3 regions of the Pleionea sp. WD8-19 genome follow, and region 1 is predicted to be linked to each of the others. Evidence: predicted binding sites of a transcription regulator. Region 1 holds the regulator's gene; each other region holds the start of a gene.
What was found. The regulator FliA, encoded in region 1, starts transcription of late flagellar genes. The targets are predictions, from matches to a motif close to CTAAAGTTNNNNNNNNNNCNGCCGATA.
Positions count from the first base shown of each region.

Region 2: ACTUJY_RS08540 (flagellar protein MotY) is a predicted target of FliA. The motif match lies at 1,727-1,753, and genes of this name have one in related genera.
Region 3: ACTUJY_RS01795 (motility protein A) is a predicted target of FliA. The motif match lies at 1,987-2,013, and genes of this name have one in related genera.

Region 1 covers NZ_JBUZOU010000008.1:128,075-132,331, forward strand. The annotation lists gene flhF (flagellar biosynthesis protein FlhF) at 1-812, shown strand, start outside; gene ACTUJY_RS11785 (MinD/ParA family protein) at 881-1,705, shown strand; gene ACTUJY_RS11790 (RNA polymerase sigma factor FliA) at 1,804-2,523, shown strand; gene cheY (chemotaxis response regulator CheY) at 2,623-3,000, shown strand; gene ACTUJY_RS11800 (protein phosphatase CheZ) at 3,012-3,755, shown strand; gene ACTUJY_RS11805 (chemotaxis protein CheA) at 3,767-4,257, shown strand, end outside.
Region 2 covers NZ_JBUZOU010000005.1:254,889-259,145, forward strand. The annotation lists gene ACTUJY_RS08535 (hybrid sensor histidine kinase/response regulator transcription factor) at 1-745, shown strand, start outside; gene ACTUJY_RS08540 (flagellar protein MotY) at 780-1,658, opposite strand; gene rnt (ribonuclease T) at 1,879-2,514, shown strand; gene ACTUJY_RS08550 (peroxiredoxin) at 2,741-3,346, opposite strand; gene ACTUJY_RS08555 ((2Fe-2S)-binding protein) at 3,612-3,806, shown strand; gene grxD (Grx4 family monothiol glutaredoxin) at 3,888-4,214, opposite strand.
Region 3 covers NZ_JBUZOU010000001.1:431,662-435,918, reverse strand. The annotation lists gene ACTUJY_RS01805 (hypothetical protein) at 1-333, shown strand, start outside; gene ACTUJY_RS01800 (OmpA/MotB family protein) at 365-1,078, opposite strand; gene ACTUJY_RS01795 (motility protein A) at 1,082-1,954, opposite strand; gene ACTUJY_RS01790 (MATE family efflux transporter) at 2,145-3,473, shown strand; gene ACTUJY_RS01785 (ion transporter) at 3,500-4,257, shown strand, end outside.

The sequences.
Region 1 (4,257 bases):
TGTCTCCTTTGGGGGCCGGTTTAAGACGAGAGTTGAGTCAATTGGGATTGAACAACGAATTAATTGAACCCGTCATAACAACGTGCGAGCAGGAAACGGATTACGAATGCGCTTGGCAAAAAGCATTGGCATTATTGTCGAAGCGTATTCAGGTAGGCGATAACGATATACTTGAAAACGGTGGTGTGGTTGCACTGGTGGGCCCTACAGGAGTCGGTAAAACGACAACCATTGCCAAGCTCGCTGCTCGACAGGTTTTAAAGCACGGCCGTGACAGTGTTGCGTTGGTCACCACTGATAATTTTCGCATAGCGGCTCATGAACAAATCCGAACGTTCGGCCGTATTTTACAAATTCCTGTTCGAGTGGTGGATGACGAAAAACAATTACGTGAAACATTGTTTCAGCTTTCCGATCGTCGTTTGATATTAATCGATACTGCGGGTATGAGCCAACGTGACGAACGTATGAGTCAACAAATGCAATGTCTCGCTAACGACAACATTACAATAAAACATTACCTGGTACTGTCCGCGACCGCGCAGCTGCGAGTGTTGCAGGATGCAATTCGACTGTTCAAGCCGTTTCACTTACAAGGCTGCTTGTTAACTAAGTTGGATGAAGCGGTCAGTTTGGGTGAAATTATATCGACTATAATAGAAAATGAATTGATGGTGCTTTACACCACCGATGGTCAGCGTGTGCCGGAAGATATTCGTGTTGCACGGGCGCACCATCTGGTTTCAAAAATGGTTTGGCTCGCCCGGCATCGTCATCAACAAGCGGAGCCACATAAAGCTACAGGAAGTTAATGATGTTTGGCCTATCCGGTAGCACTTCAACACGTCAGTGTAACGATCAGGCGGCAGGACTCAGATTAATGACATCGAGTAAACCCGTAAAAGTAATAGCCATTACTGGTGGAAAAGGTGGTGTTGGGAAAACGAATGTATCGGTAAACCTCGCCATTCACTTAAGCAGCTTGGGCAGGCGAGTTATGCTGCTCGATGCCGACCTTGGGTTGGCGAATGTGGATGTTATGCTTGGGCTCAAGGTAAATCGAAATATTAAACACGTTTTAAATGGTGAATGTGAATTAAGAGACATTGTGTTGCGTGGGCCATCCGGTATTCAGGTTATTCCCGCGTCTTCCGGTACTCAAAAAATGGCCGAGTTGAGCGCAGTAGAGCATGCTGGGATCATTCGTGCATTCAGCGACATCGGTCAAAATCTCGATTATCTATTAGTGGATACCGCCGCCGGAATTTCTGACAACGTCATTTCATTTACTCGAGCAGCGCAAGATATATTGGTTGTTGTATGCGATGAGCCGACATCGATTACAGATGCTTACGCGTTAATGAAGGTGTTAAATCGCGATCACCAGCTGGATCGCTTTCGAATTGTTGCTAATATGGTTCGAACACCGCAAGAAGGGCGCGAAATATTCAATAAGTTGAGTAAGGTGACCGACCGATTTCTGGATGTCATGTTGGATTACGTTGGCTCTGTACCTTTTGATGAAAATGTTAGGAAAGCGATCAAAAAACAAAAAGCCTTGATTGAGCTGTTTCCGCGATCACCGGCATCGGTCGCGCTTCGCTCGTTGGCAAAAAAGGTGGAAGATTGGCCGATTCCCATGAATGCCAGCGGACACATTGAGTTTTTTATGGAGCGGCTGGTGCATCAAGATGCCATGGTCTAATTTGAAAAGATAAAATGAAAAAATGAACCGTCAGCTGTAGGATTCACTCAGCAGCTTTTTCACCACGAAAATACAATCAGGTGGGTTAAGTGACAGGCATTGACACCTATAAAAAAATCGGTGCTAATCAACAGGACATTACCGAGCGTTATGCGCCTTTGGTGAAACGTATTGCCCATCATTTAATGTCTCGTCTCCCTTCGAGTGTGCAAGTAGAAGACTTAATGCAAGCTGGAATGATAGGCCTATTGGAAGCGGCCAATAATTTTGACGCGACCAAAGGCGCTAGCTTCGAAACGTTTGCCGGTATCCGAATTCGAGGGGCAATGATCGACGAAATTCGTCGTGGCGACTGGGTACCACGTTCGGTTCATCGAAATACACGGTTGATCGCCCAGAAAATTGCGGAAATTGAACAGAGTACCGGGCGTGATGCTCGTGACACCGAAGTTGCTGCTGCACTGGAAATAGAGTTGGAAGATTACCGCATTATGCTCATGGAGTCCGCTAACGGCCACATACTCGACTTTGAAGATTTAGGGTTGTCTGAAGATCATTTCAGTGAAGGTCTTTCTGCTTCATCTCAATCTGAAAATCCCTATGAAGGATTACAGTCAAGAGATTTTCGTGATTGTTTGGCTTCTGCGATAAGCAGCTTACCGGAGCGTGAACGTCTGGTTTTAGCACTTTACTATGATGAAGAACTGAACTTAAAGGAAATCGGCGAAGTTATGGGGGTCAGTGAATCGCGCATCAGCCAGATCAATAGCCAGGCAATGATAAGGTTACAAAGCCGATTAAGAGATTGGCGTAAATAGATAATTTTGACTAACTTTATCTTGGAGAGTAGTGGAGCTAAACAAGTCGAAAGCCGCTAAGTGAAAAGATGAGAGGGGAGGTCTTCCTTGGACAAAAATATGAAAATTCTCATAGTTGACGACTTTTCGACTATGAGGCGGATTGTAAAAAACCTGCTTCGTGACTTGGGGTTTACAAATACCCAAGAAGCGGATGACGGCCAGACTGCGTTGCCCATGTTACAAACTGGGGATTTCGACTTTCTCGTCACCGATTGGAACATGCCAGGAATGCAGGGCATCGATCTGTTAAAAAATGTTCGTGCTGATCCCAATTTAAAAGATCTTCCAGTGCTTATGGTTACCGCCGAAGCTAAGCGTGAACAAATTGTGGAAGCAGCTCAAGCAGGGGTTAACGGTTACATAGTTAAACCATTCACTGCGGGCACGCTTAAAGAGAAAATTGACAAAATTTTCGAGCGAATCGAAGGTAACTAGCGGAGCAGCTGATGGAGACTCATGACAAATTGATGGCCGATGTTACCTTGGAGAAAGCACGAAAACTGATTCAATGCTTGGAGAAAGGAGACTACGATAATGCAAGAGAGGCTATTGATGGTCTTTCACAAATACGAGAAGCGAGCCTGTTTGCAGAAGTGGGTAAATTAACGCGTCAATTACACGAAGCTTTGGCAAATTTTCAACTCGACAACAAAATCGCCGGGCTCGCGGCGCACGATATTCCCGATGCTAAAGAGCGTCTTAACTACGTAATCGAAACCACTGAAAACGCAGCCAATAAAACCATGGATTCGGTGGAAGCCTGCATTCCTATTTCGCAAAATATTCAAAACCTGGCAAACGAATTACACGATGATTGGGAGCGACTCTATCGGCGAGAGTTAAAGCCGGGTGAGTTTCGCAAATTGGCTGCTCGTGTTGAAGATTTCCTTAAAAAGGTTTCTGAAGATTCAGCAGAACTCAATACCAAACTGACCGATGTGATGGTTGCTCAAGATTATCAAGACTTAACCGGGCAAGTGATTCGCCGTGTTATTACGCTGGTACAAGAGGTAGAAGATAATCTGGTCGCACTGATTAAAATGTTTGGTAGTGCAGACGAATATCGTAAAGCTCAAGCTGAACCGACAAAAGTGGAAGGCGCCGAAGGTCCGATAATTGATAAAAACAGAGAAGACGTATTGACCAATCAGGACGATGTGGACGATCTTCTTTCCAGCTTGGGATTCTAGAGGAGTTGCCAATGGCAATTGATGCCGATGAAGAAATCTTACAGGATTTTTTAATCGAAGCCAGTGAAATACTGGAGACTTTGTCTGAGCAATTGGTGACGTTGGAAAACAACCCCGAAGACATGGATCTGCTTAATGCGATATTTCGTGGATTCCACACGGTAAAAGGTGGTGCCGGCTTTTTGAATTTAACGGCAATGGTCGAAGTGTGCCACGTAACTGAAAATATATTCGACATACTTCGAAACGGGGGGCGGGTTGCCGAACCAGAATTGATGGACGCAGTGTTACAGGCGTTGGATTACGTCAACTCCATGTTCGATGAAGTGAAAGCGGGTGATGAGCCTTCACCTGCACCGCAAAGTTTTTTGCAGCAGTTGGAGATTTTTGCCAAGCCCGATGATGGCAGTGCCGCCGCGCCACCTGCAGCAGAACCTGAACCTCAGGTAACGGAGCCGACGAGTGAGGCTGCGGGTGATGAAATTACGGATGATGAGTTTGA
Region 2 (4,257 bases), on a different contig from region 1:
CTCGCCATACTATCAATGCCGTCAAAGTATAAATGGGCAAAAAGGTGTAGAACTGGCTCGCGAAATCATTCCCGATCTTATTGTCAGTGACGTAATGATGCCCATAATGGATGGCTACCAGGTAAGTAAAGAACTGAAGGAAGATGAACGAACCAATCATATACCATTGGTTCTACTTACGGCCCGAGGTGATAAAGAAAGCCGAATTAAAGGATGGCAACAACAGGCCGACGATTACTTAACCAAACCCTTTGATGCCGATGAACTCATCGTCCGTCTCGATAACTTACTGGCGATTAGAAGCATTCTAAGAAAGTCATTTAATATTGAAGATGCGTCCAATGACGAATTATCAAGCATTGATGAGAGCACACCACTAGAGTCGGCAGTACAACATAAAAACAAACTCTTTTTACAAAAAATAAATGAATGGCTTAAGGAGCATCTCGATAAAAACATTTCGACAGCGTCTTTAGCACAACACATGTGTATGAGCGATCGTCAGCTGGGTCGTAAATTAAAGCAGATATCAGGAATGAGTACCGTTGAATACGTAAGAACGTTTCGGATTCACAAAGCGTATGAAGTGTTACCCAGCGGAACCAACATTACACAGCTATCTTTTGAGCTCGGATTTTCTTCACCCAGTTATTTTGCGACGGTTTTTAAAGCTTATTACGGCATAACGCCTTCCGATCGTCAGGCTGGAGCGGTTTCACAAAAAGAAAGCGCCACCAATACTTGAGTGACTTAAGTTTGTTTTTCGAAAGTTACAGCGATTAGCTTTTACTCAAGGTGATAAACACTCGACGATTTATCGCTCGCCCTTCCGCGGTATGATTACTTTCCAAGGGACGGCGCTCACCATAAGACCGTGTTTTTATTTTATTGGCATTTACACCTTGATTTTGCAAATAACTCTTAACCGACTTTGCTCGTTTTTGTCCTAATAAATAGTTGTAACGGCGTAATGCAATACTGTCCGTATGTCCTTCGACCAACACCAATTCAATATCGGGGTCGTATTTTAAAAACGCCGCCAACACGTCCAGCTTCGATTTGTCAGCATCGGAAAGTCGACTGCTGTCGGAGTCAAAGTGAACCATCGTGTATTGAATTTCCCAAAAGTCATAAGGCAGTAACGCTTCAACACATTGTAAAAACTGATCATAAACGGCTTGAAAATTGACAGCCGATAAAGCCACCGACACTCTGTCTTGAAGTCCATTAAAGTCGCGATAGAAAAAAGAAGGGTTCAATCCTTGCTCCAATGCAACCAGCAACTGCCAAGCGGAATCATCCATTATGTTTAATGTTTTTTCTCCGGGCACAGCCGCAACGGACTCCATTGGAACCGCCATTTTTCCTGGTTTCCAAGAAGGTGCTATAGCGCGAACCTGTAGCAATCGATCAGTTTCAATGCGATTTCGCATTGAGTCGAGTATAAAAGCCATATTCGGTGTGCGGCTTGCCTTGGCAAAAAATAACGCATCACCAAAACGCGGAATCGCGTGTTTCAACTCACACCGCACTGGATTACCTTCGAACTCCCAACGCGATTGATCAATTTCAGCTTCGTAGCTTCGAAAGTCTGCCGACAAACAAAGGCTGTATCCCGAAATCAGCCCCAAAATTAGGTGTTTGATGCTCGCTTTCATTTGCACTGTCCTGATTCAAATGCGGTTAATCCGAATTTACCTATCCCGAGTTCAGTTTACTTATCTTGTATCGGCACCAGGAATTCCGACTTAAACAGAAAAGCGAATTTACGCCATGAATAAGGTTATCAGCCGTCATCAAATACTCAGCCAAACTCGAAGCTGGCGGTTTGATGTAAAATAACAGACAATGTGAGGTTTTGAACGAACGAGAAATAATATGCTGTCAAAACGTTTTCGAGGATTTTTTCCTGTGGTTGTTGATGTTGAAACGGGAGGATTCAATGACAAAACGGACGCATTACTCGAGCTCGCGGCGGTGACATTGAAGTTTGATGATCAAGGATACCTGGTTAAAGATCAGACCTTTCATCGACATGTTGAACCCTTTGATGGAGCCAATATCGAAGCGGCGGCACTGGAAGTAACCGGTATCGATCCCTTTAATCCATTGCGAATGGCGGTTCCGGAAACCGAAGCCATTAAAGAGCTGTTTAAGTTTGTACGTAAGGCTCAAAAAGCAGCGGCATGCCAACGATCGATATTGGTTGGCCATAATCCTACGTTTGATTTGGGTTTTGTAAAAAACGCCAGTGAACGCAACAATGTAAAACGTAATCCGTTTCACCCCTTTTCCACTTTCGATACCGTAAGTTTAAGCGCTCTGGCTTTGGGACAAACGGTATTGGCAAAGGCTTGCGAAGCCGCCGGAATTAGCTTTGACAACCAGCAGGCGCACTCTGCCCTTTACGACACTGAAAAAACAGCCGACTTATTTTGTTTGATTGTTAACCGGTATAAGGAACTCGGCGGATGGGCATTGATCGCCGATGGATTGGAAAACAAAGAAAAATAAGCGATAAAAACGCCGGTATTAGGCTGGTTCGAGGTTCGAGGTTCGAGGTTCGAGGTTCGAGGTTCGAGGTTCGAGGTTCGAGGTTCGAGGTTCGAGGTTCGAGGTTCGAGGTTCGAGGTTCGAGGTTCGAGGTTCGAGGTTCGAGGTTCGATAAAGCTTAAAACTCCAACTTTGAAGCTTCAAGCGTTCATTCATTCCTCGTACCCCGTTCCTGAAGTCTTGATTCTTACAGCTTGTCAGCTTCTTTTGAGAGGTAGTCAGCAACACCTTCTGGAGATGCTGTCATGCCTTTGTCTCCTTCTTTCCAACCTGCAGGGCAAACTTCACCGTGTTTTTCGTGGAATTGAAGGGCATCAACCATACGCAGCATTTCATCAATGTTACGGCCAAGAGGTAAATCGTTAACCACTTGATGACGCACATTGCTTTCTTTGTCGATTAAGAATGACGCACGGAAAGCAACGCCAGCTTGAGGATGCTCTACATCATAGGCTTGGCAGATTTCGTGCTTAACATCGGCAACCAAAGTGTAACCCACTTCTCCGATACCACCTTTATCAATGGCCGTGTTCCGCCATGCATTATGCGAAAACTGCGAGTCAATAGACACACCAATCACTTCAACACCACGCTTTTTAAACTCTTCTAGGCGATGATCGAATGCAATCAACTCAGAAGGACAAACAAAGGTAAAGTCCAGTGGATAGAAGAAGACGACAGCGTACTTACCTTCAGTATTCTTTTTAAAGTTATAATCTCCAACAATTTCGCCATTTCCCAATACTGCTGCTGCAGTGAAGTCGGGAGCTTCACGTCCTACTAATACACCCATTGTTTTCTCCTGTAATTTTCAGGTTAATGAATTTAAGTTCGCGCTTATTATAATCGCTCAAAATCAACTTTGTTTACTGATTTCAGGAGTAATCGCTTAAATCGATTACATTCATCTCACTAAAAGATAACCGCTCTCGAAAAAGATTATTTTTTGAGCATGTTCACAAAAAACACCTCTCAAAAGGAATTGTATTGACAATCATTCTCATTTGCATATAATAACACTTATCCTTTTGTGTTAGATGTCATAACGAGTTGATTTTATGTACGTTTGTCTTTGTCGAGGTATTACCGACTCTCAAATTAAACAAGCGATTTCTGAAGGCAAGGCCAACTGCATGCGCAGCCTGAGTGATACGCTAGGCGTAGCTGGCGAGTGTGGTAAGTGTGGCAAGTACGCCAAAGAACTATTAAAGCAAAGCACAACACCCGAAGTTAACTTCCACAGTGCAGCATAACTTATTGATACTCAACGATTTTAAATGAAATAGATAGCAAAAAGGCTCCATTCGGAGCCTTTTTTAATGTTTTCAAAACTACTATGCCTGCTTTTCAGCGCGAGCACTTTTAATCAAATCTTGCAGTTCGCCTTTCTGGAGCATTTCCAGAACGATATCACAACCACCAATGAGCTCACCCTTCACCCACAATTGCGGGAAAGTGGGCCAATTCGCGTAGTTTGGCAACTCAGCTCGAATATCTGGATTTTCCAAAATGTCGACATAGGCGAACTCTTCACCACACTGCATAAGCGCTTGTACTGCCTGGGCTGAAAACCCACACATTGGCATCTTGGGCGAACCTTTCATATAAATAAGAATGTCATTTTCAGCAATTTGCTGTTTGATTCGATCTAATGTATCCATTTAAGCCTCAACTTCTAATATTTGCGATAGCAGACAAGATCTT
Region 3 (4,257 bases), on a different contig from region 1:
TTGGTGTTGGCTCTTAGTACCGGGGCTTTTTCAGTGCTTTTGTTTATGGTGCATTTTTTCAGTTACAGCGAAATGTCATCGTTTTTTTCACGTTCTGGGAAAGCGCCACTGATATCTTTGAATCACCGTTGTCGCTGCAAAAAAAGTTTAAAACAGTTTGTAGAGCAGCTAGAGCAGCGTATTAAAAACAATACGTTACCGGCTTCTTCTCAGTATTTTGCTGAGGAAACACGTTGGCACCGTATGTTAAAAGATCAAGGATGGTTGTCAGAAGAAGAATATCAAAAAGCGCGCAATCGCATCATCAAACAGTTTAATCGTAAACGTAGCTGACATTATAATTAGTTCTCTGCTTTCCTAATTTCTACTCCATTTTATCCGGCATTCGAAGCAACATGGCAACACGACGGTTTTTTTGTCTTCCTTCTGGCGAGTCGTTATCGGCGATGGGTTTAGTATCGGCGTAACTGGTGGCACGAAGCCGCTCACTGCTCATACCACGACTCACCAAATACTTTACAACGCTGCTCGCACGTGCAGCGCCCAGCTCCCAATTAGAAGGGTATTGCGTTGTTTGAATGGGAAGATTATCGGTGTGGCCTTCCACCAGAATCGTGCCGGCAGCCAATTGAAATACCGGTAACAAGTTGTCCAGTATTTGCTGGCCTTCCGTTTTTAATTCAGCGCGACCGGAGTCGAACAACATGCGGTCTTCTATTTGCAATGCCACGTATTCGTCATCAAGCGTCAGGCCTATGTCATCTCGCAACTTTAAAGTATCGAGTACTTGATGAATTCTTTCTTGCCAATGTTCAAGCATGATGGACGCTCGGCCTTCCATTTCCAGTTGCCGTAATGGCTCGATTTGTTGTTCCAGGTCGGAGATTTCTTCTTTTTGTGCATTCACCTTGGAGCGACTGTCACGTAATTCGTCGCTCGACATGGTGAGTAATACGATAAACATCATGGTGAGCAAAATAAAGACATCCAAATAGGGCAGTAACCAGGCGTCGTCGTGGTGTTGCTTGGGCTTTGTTAACAGTTTTTCTATGGGGTGAAGACTGGTTTTGACTTCCACTCTTTAGCCTCGCTTACCGGGAGTCCGTCGCGCTAACTCGCGATCGGCATTGGCGACAACGCGCTCGGATCGCAGTGACGGCTCTTCTAACTCGGCAACATCCACTGTTTCGTGCAGTTCATCTTCATGGTGCGCGATAAAAGACTCCAGAGTAGCGCGAATAAAAGAAGGTGTACGCCGCTGGCTCATCAAGGTAATGCCCTCCATGACCATAGTCATTAACATTACTCGACGCTCGGTTCGGCGCTCTAACTTTATGGCAATGGGTTTGAAAATCAGGTTGGCCATCAAAATACCGTAAAAGGTGGTGATGAGTGCTATGGCAAGATGAAAGCCGATCGCTGAAAGGTTGCGATTGTCCATTATGCTGAGCATATTAATTAAGCCGATTAAGGTGCCAAGCATGCCAAAAGCGGGGGCAAAGCTGGCCATCGACATAAACATTTGTGCTTCAGCTTGTTCTTGAGCGCGCAACCGGGTAATTCGCCAATGCAGTAAGTCCATAATGTCCTGCATTGGCGTTTTATCGATGACCAGTTGAATACCGGTTTTCAAAAAGGTGTTATCAATGGTATTTAAATCCTGCTCCACGCCACGAATATCATCGCGAAACCACTTCCGAGCCAGTTGCTCAATTTCGTCTACTTGGCGTTTGGCATCCAGGTGATTGTCGTAAAGAACGATGCCTAATAATTTGAACATGCGAAAAAACTCACGCGCTGGATAGCTGACCAATGTCGCTGCCAGGGTTCCGCCGAGCACAATTGCAAAACCGGGCAAATTCAAAAATGCCATGGCATCAATTGAAGTGGCATAAATGACAGCGCCAACAACGGCGAGGCCTGCCAGAACGCCAAAAATGGTAGAAAAATTCAAAGCGTTTCCTTTTCTTGTTGGATTAATTAGAGTATCGGCGAAGTGACCACCAACTTTAAGTGTAGAACATTAGCGAGGAGCGAGGAAAAATCTGGTTCCGGTTGCGAGTGGTGCGTTTCGCGTTCAAAATCGCGAACTTAGAACTTAGAACTTAGAACTTAGAACTTAGAACCAACCACTGAGAATTCCCTTGCTGAAATATTGGCGCAGTAAACCATTGCATAAAAAAACGCTTGATCTGGCGATACCCATGATCCTGTCCAACTTAACCATTCCGCTTGCCGGTCTGGTGGATACCGCTGTGATTGGCCATATGGACGATGCACGGTATCTCGCTGCAACAGCAATTGGTAGCTTAATTGTCACCATGGTTATGTGGGCGATGGGCTTTTTACGTATGAGTACCACCGGGATTACTGCGCAGGCTTATGGTGCCAATGATGTGTTTCGCATGCGTCAGTCGTTGGTTAATGGTGTTTTGCTCGCGTTGTTGCTTTCGTTGCTGGTGTTGCTTTTACAATCGGTGATTTGGCAATTGGCCGTGGCGTTTATGCAATCGAGCGATGCGGTTTTACATCAGGCGGCGATTTATTACGACATTCGCATCTGGTCGATACCGGCGTTATTGCTGCGTTATGTGTTTATAGGCTGGTTGCTGGGGCGACAAAACGCCCGAGTGCCTCTGTTAATTTTGGTTATTACTAACAGCATTAACATTGTGCTCGATATCTTGTTCGTGGTTTATTGGCACATGGGGGTTGGCGGAGCCGCTTGGGCCAGTTTAATCGCTGACTACTGCGGCTTACTGGTAGGTCTGATGGTCGTGCAACTCACACTTCGCAGGGAGCAATTAGCGTTCGGTTGGCGCCATTTGATTGAATATCCGGCGGTGAAACGATTGTTGCAATTAAATCGCGATATATTCATTCGGACTTTAGCATTAGAGCTCGTGTTTTACCTACAAACAGCTGTGGGCTCATCTCTCGGCGATACGGTTCTCGCTGCCAATGCTGTGTTAATGAATTTTGTCATGATCATGTCATTTGGGTTAGATGGATTTGCACATGCGGTCGAAGCGTTAGCTGGCAAAGCCTACGGACAAAAACAACGTGAGCAGTTTTGGTCATCGATAGTCATTTCCGGATTTTGGTCATTATTGTGCAGCTTGTTGTTTGTGGTGATGTATTGGTTGTTTGGGTCTCATTTGATTGATCTTATGACGGATATCGCGCCGGTAAAAAATGTGGCATTAACGTTTCTACCTTATTTGATAGTAATACCTGTGGTAGCGGTTTGGAGTTATTGGTTGGACGGAATCTTTATCGGTATCACACGCGTTAAAGAAATGCGTAATAGTATGCTCATCGCCGTATTTTTATTTTTTATTCCGGCGTTGGTTTCGGTAAAATTCTGGGGCAACCATGGTCTCTGGCTGGCATTTTACGGGTTATTGATTATTCGTGCGGTAGGGCTTGGCTACTACCTGCTGAAGCTGGACCGTCAAGGTGCATTTTTCTAAAGATTAGGGCTAAAGAGTCGAAGTATATGGCTGAAAAATTAAAACGTTTTATTGAAAACTCAAAATTTCAAGGTTTTATCATCGCTATCATTATTGTTAATGCGATTTTGTTAGGTATGGAAACCTCCACTCAAATCATGTCCTCTTATGGTGACATGTTGCATCGCTTAGACACGATAATTCTCGCGATATTTGTTGTTGAAATATTATTGCGCCTGTATTGCTATCGCTGGCGCTTCTTTAAAGATCCTTGGAGTCTGTTCGATTTTACCGTCGTTGTTATTTCTCTGATTCCTGCCAGTGGTCCTTTTGCGGTTGTTCGGTCTTTGCGGGTGCTTAGGGTGTTACGATTGGTATCCGTTGCGCCTAGCATGCGAGCTGTGGTTTCTGCTCTGATTCAGTCGTTACCGGGAATGGGAGCAATTGTTGCTTTGTTATCGCTCATCTTTTATGTGTCAGCGGTAATGGCAACGACTTTGTTTGGTGAGAATTTTCCTGAATGGTTTGGCTCTTTGGGTAAAACGTTTTATACCTTGTTTCAGATTATGACATTGGAAAGTTGGTCGATGGGAATTGTCCGGCCAGTTATGCAAGCACAACCTATGGCTTGGATGTTTTTTGTTCCATTTATTCTGGTTGCTACGTTTACAATGTTGAATTTGTTTATCGCTGTTGTCGTTAATGCCATGCAGGCTCATCATGAAATTGAGCAAGGCAAATCTGACAAAGAAGCCCTATCTGAAGCTCATGATGAACGAGAGGTGTTGTACCAGGAAATTATGCA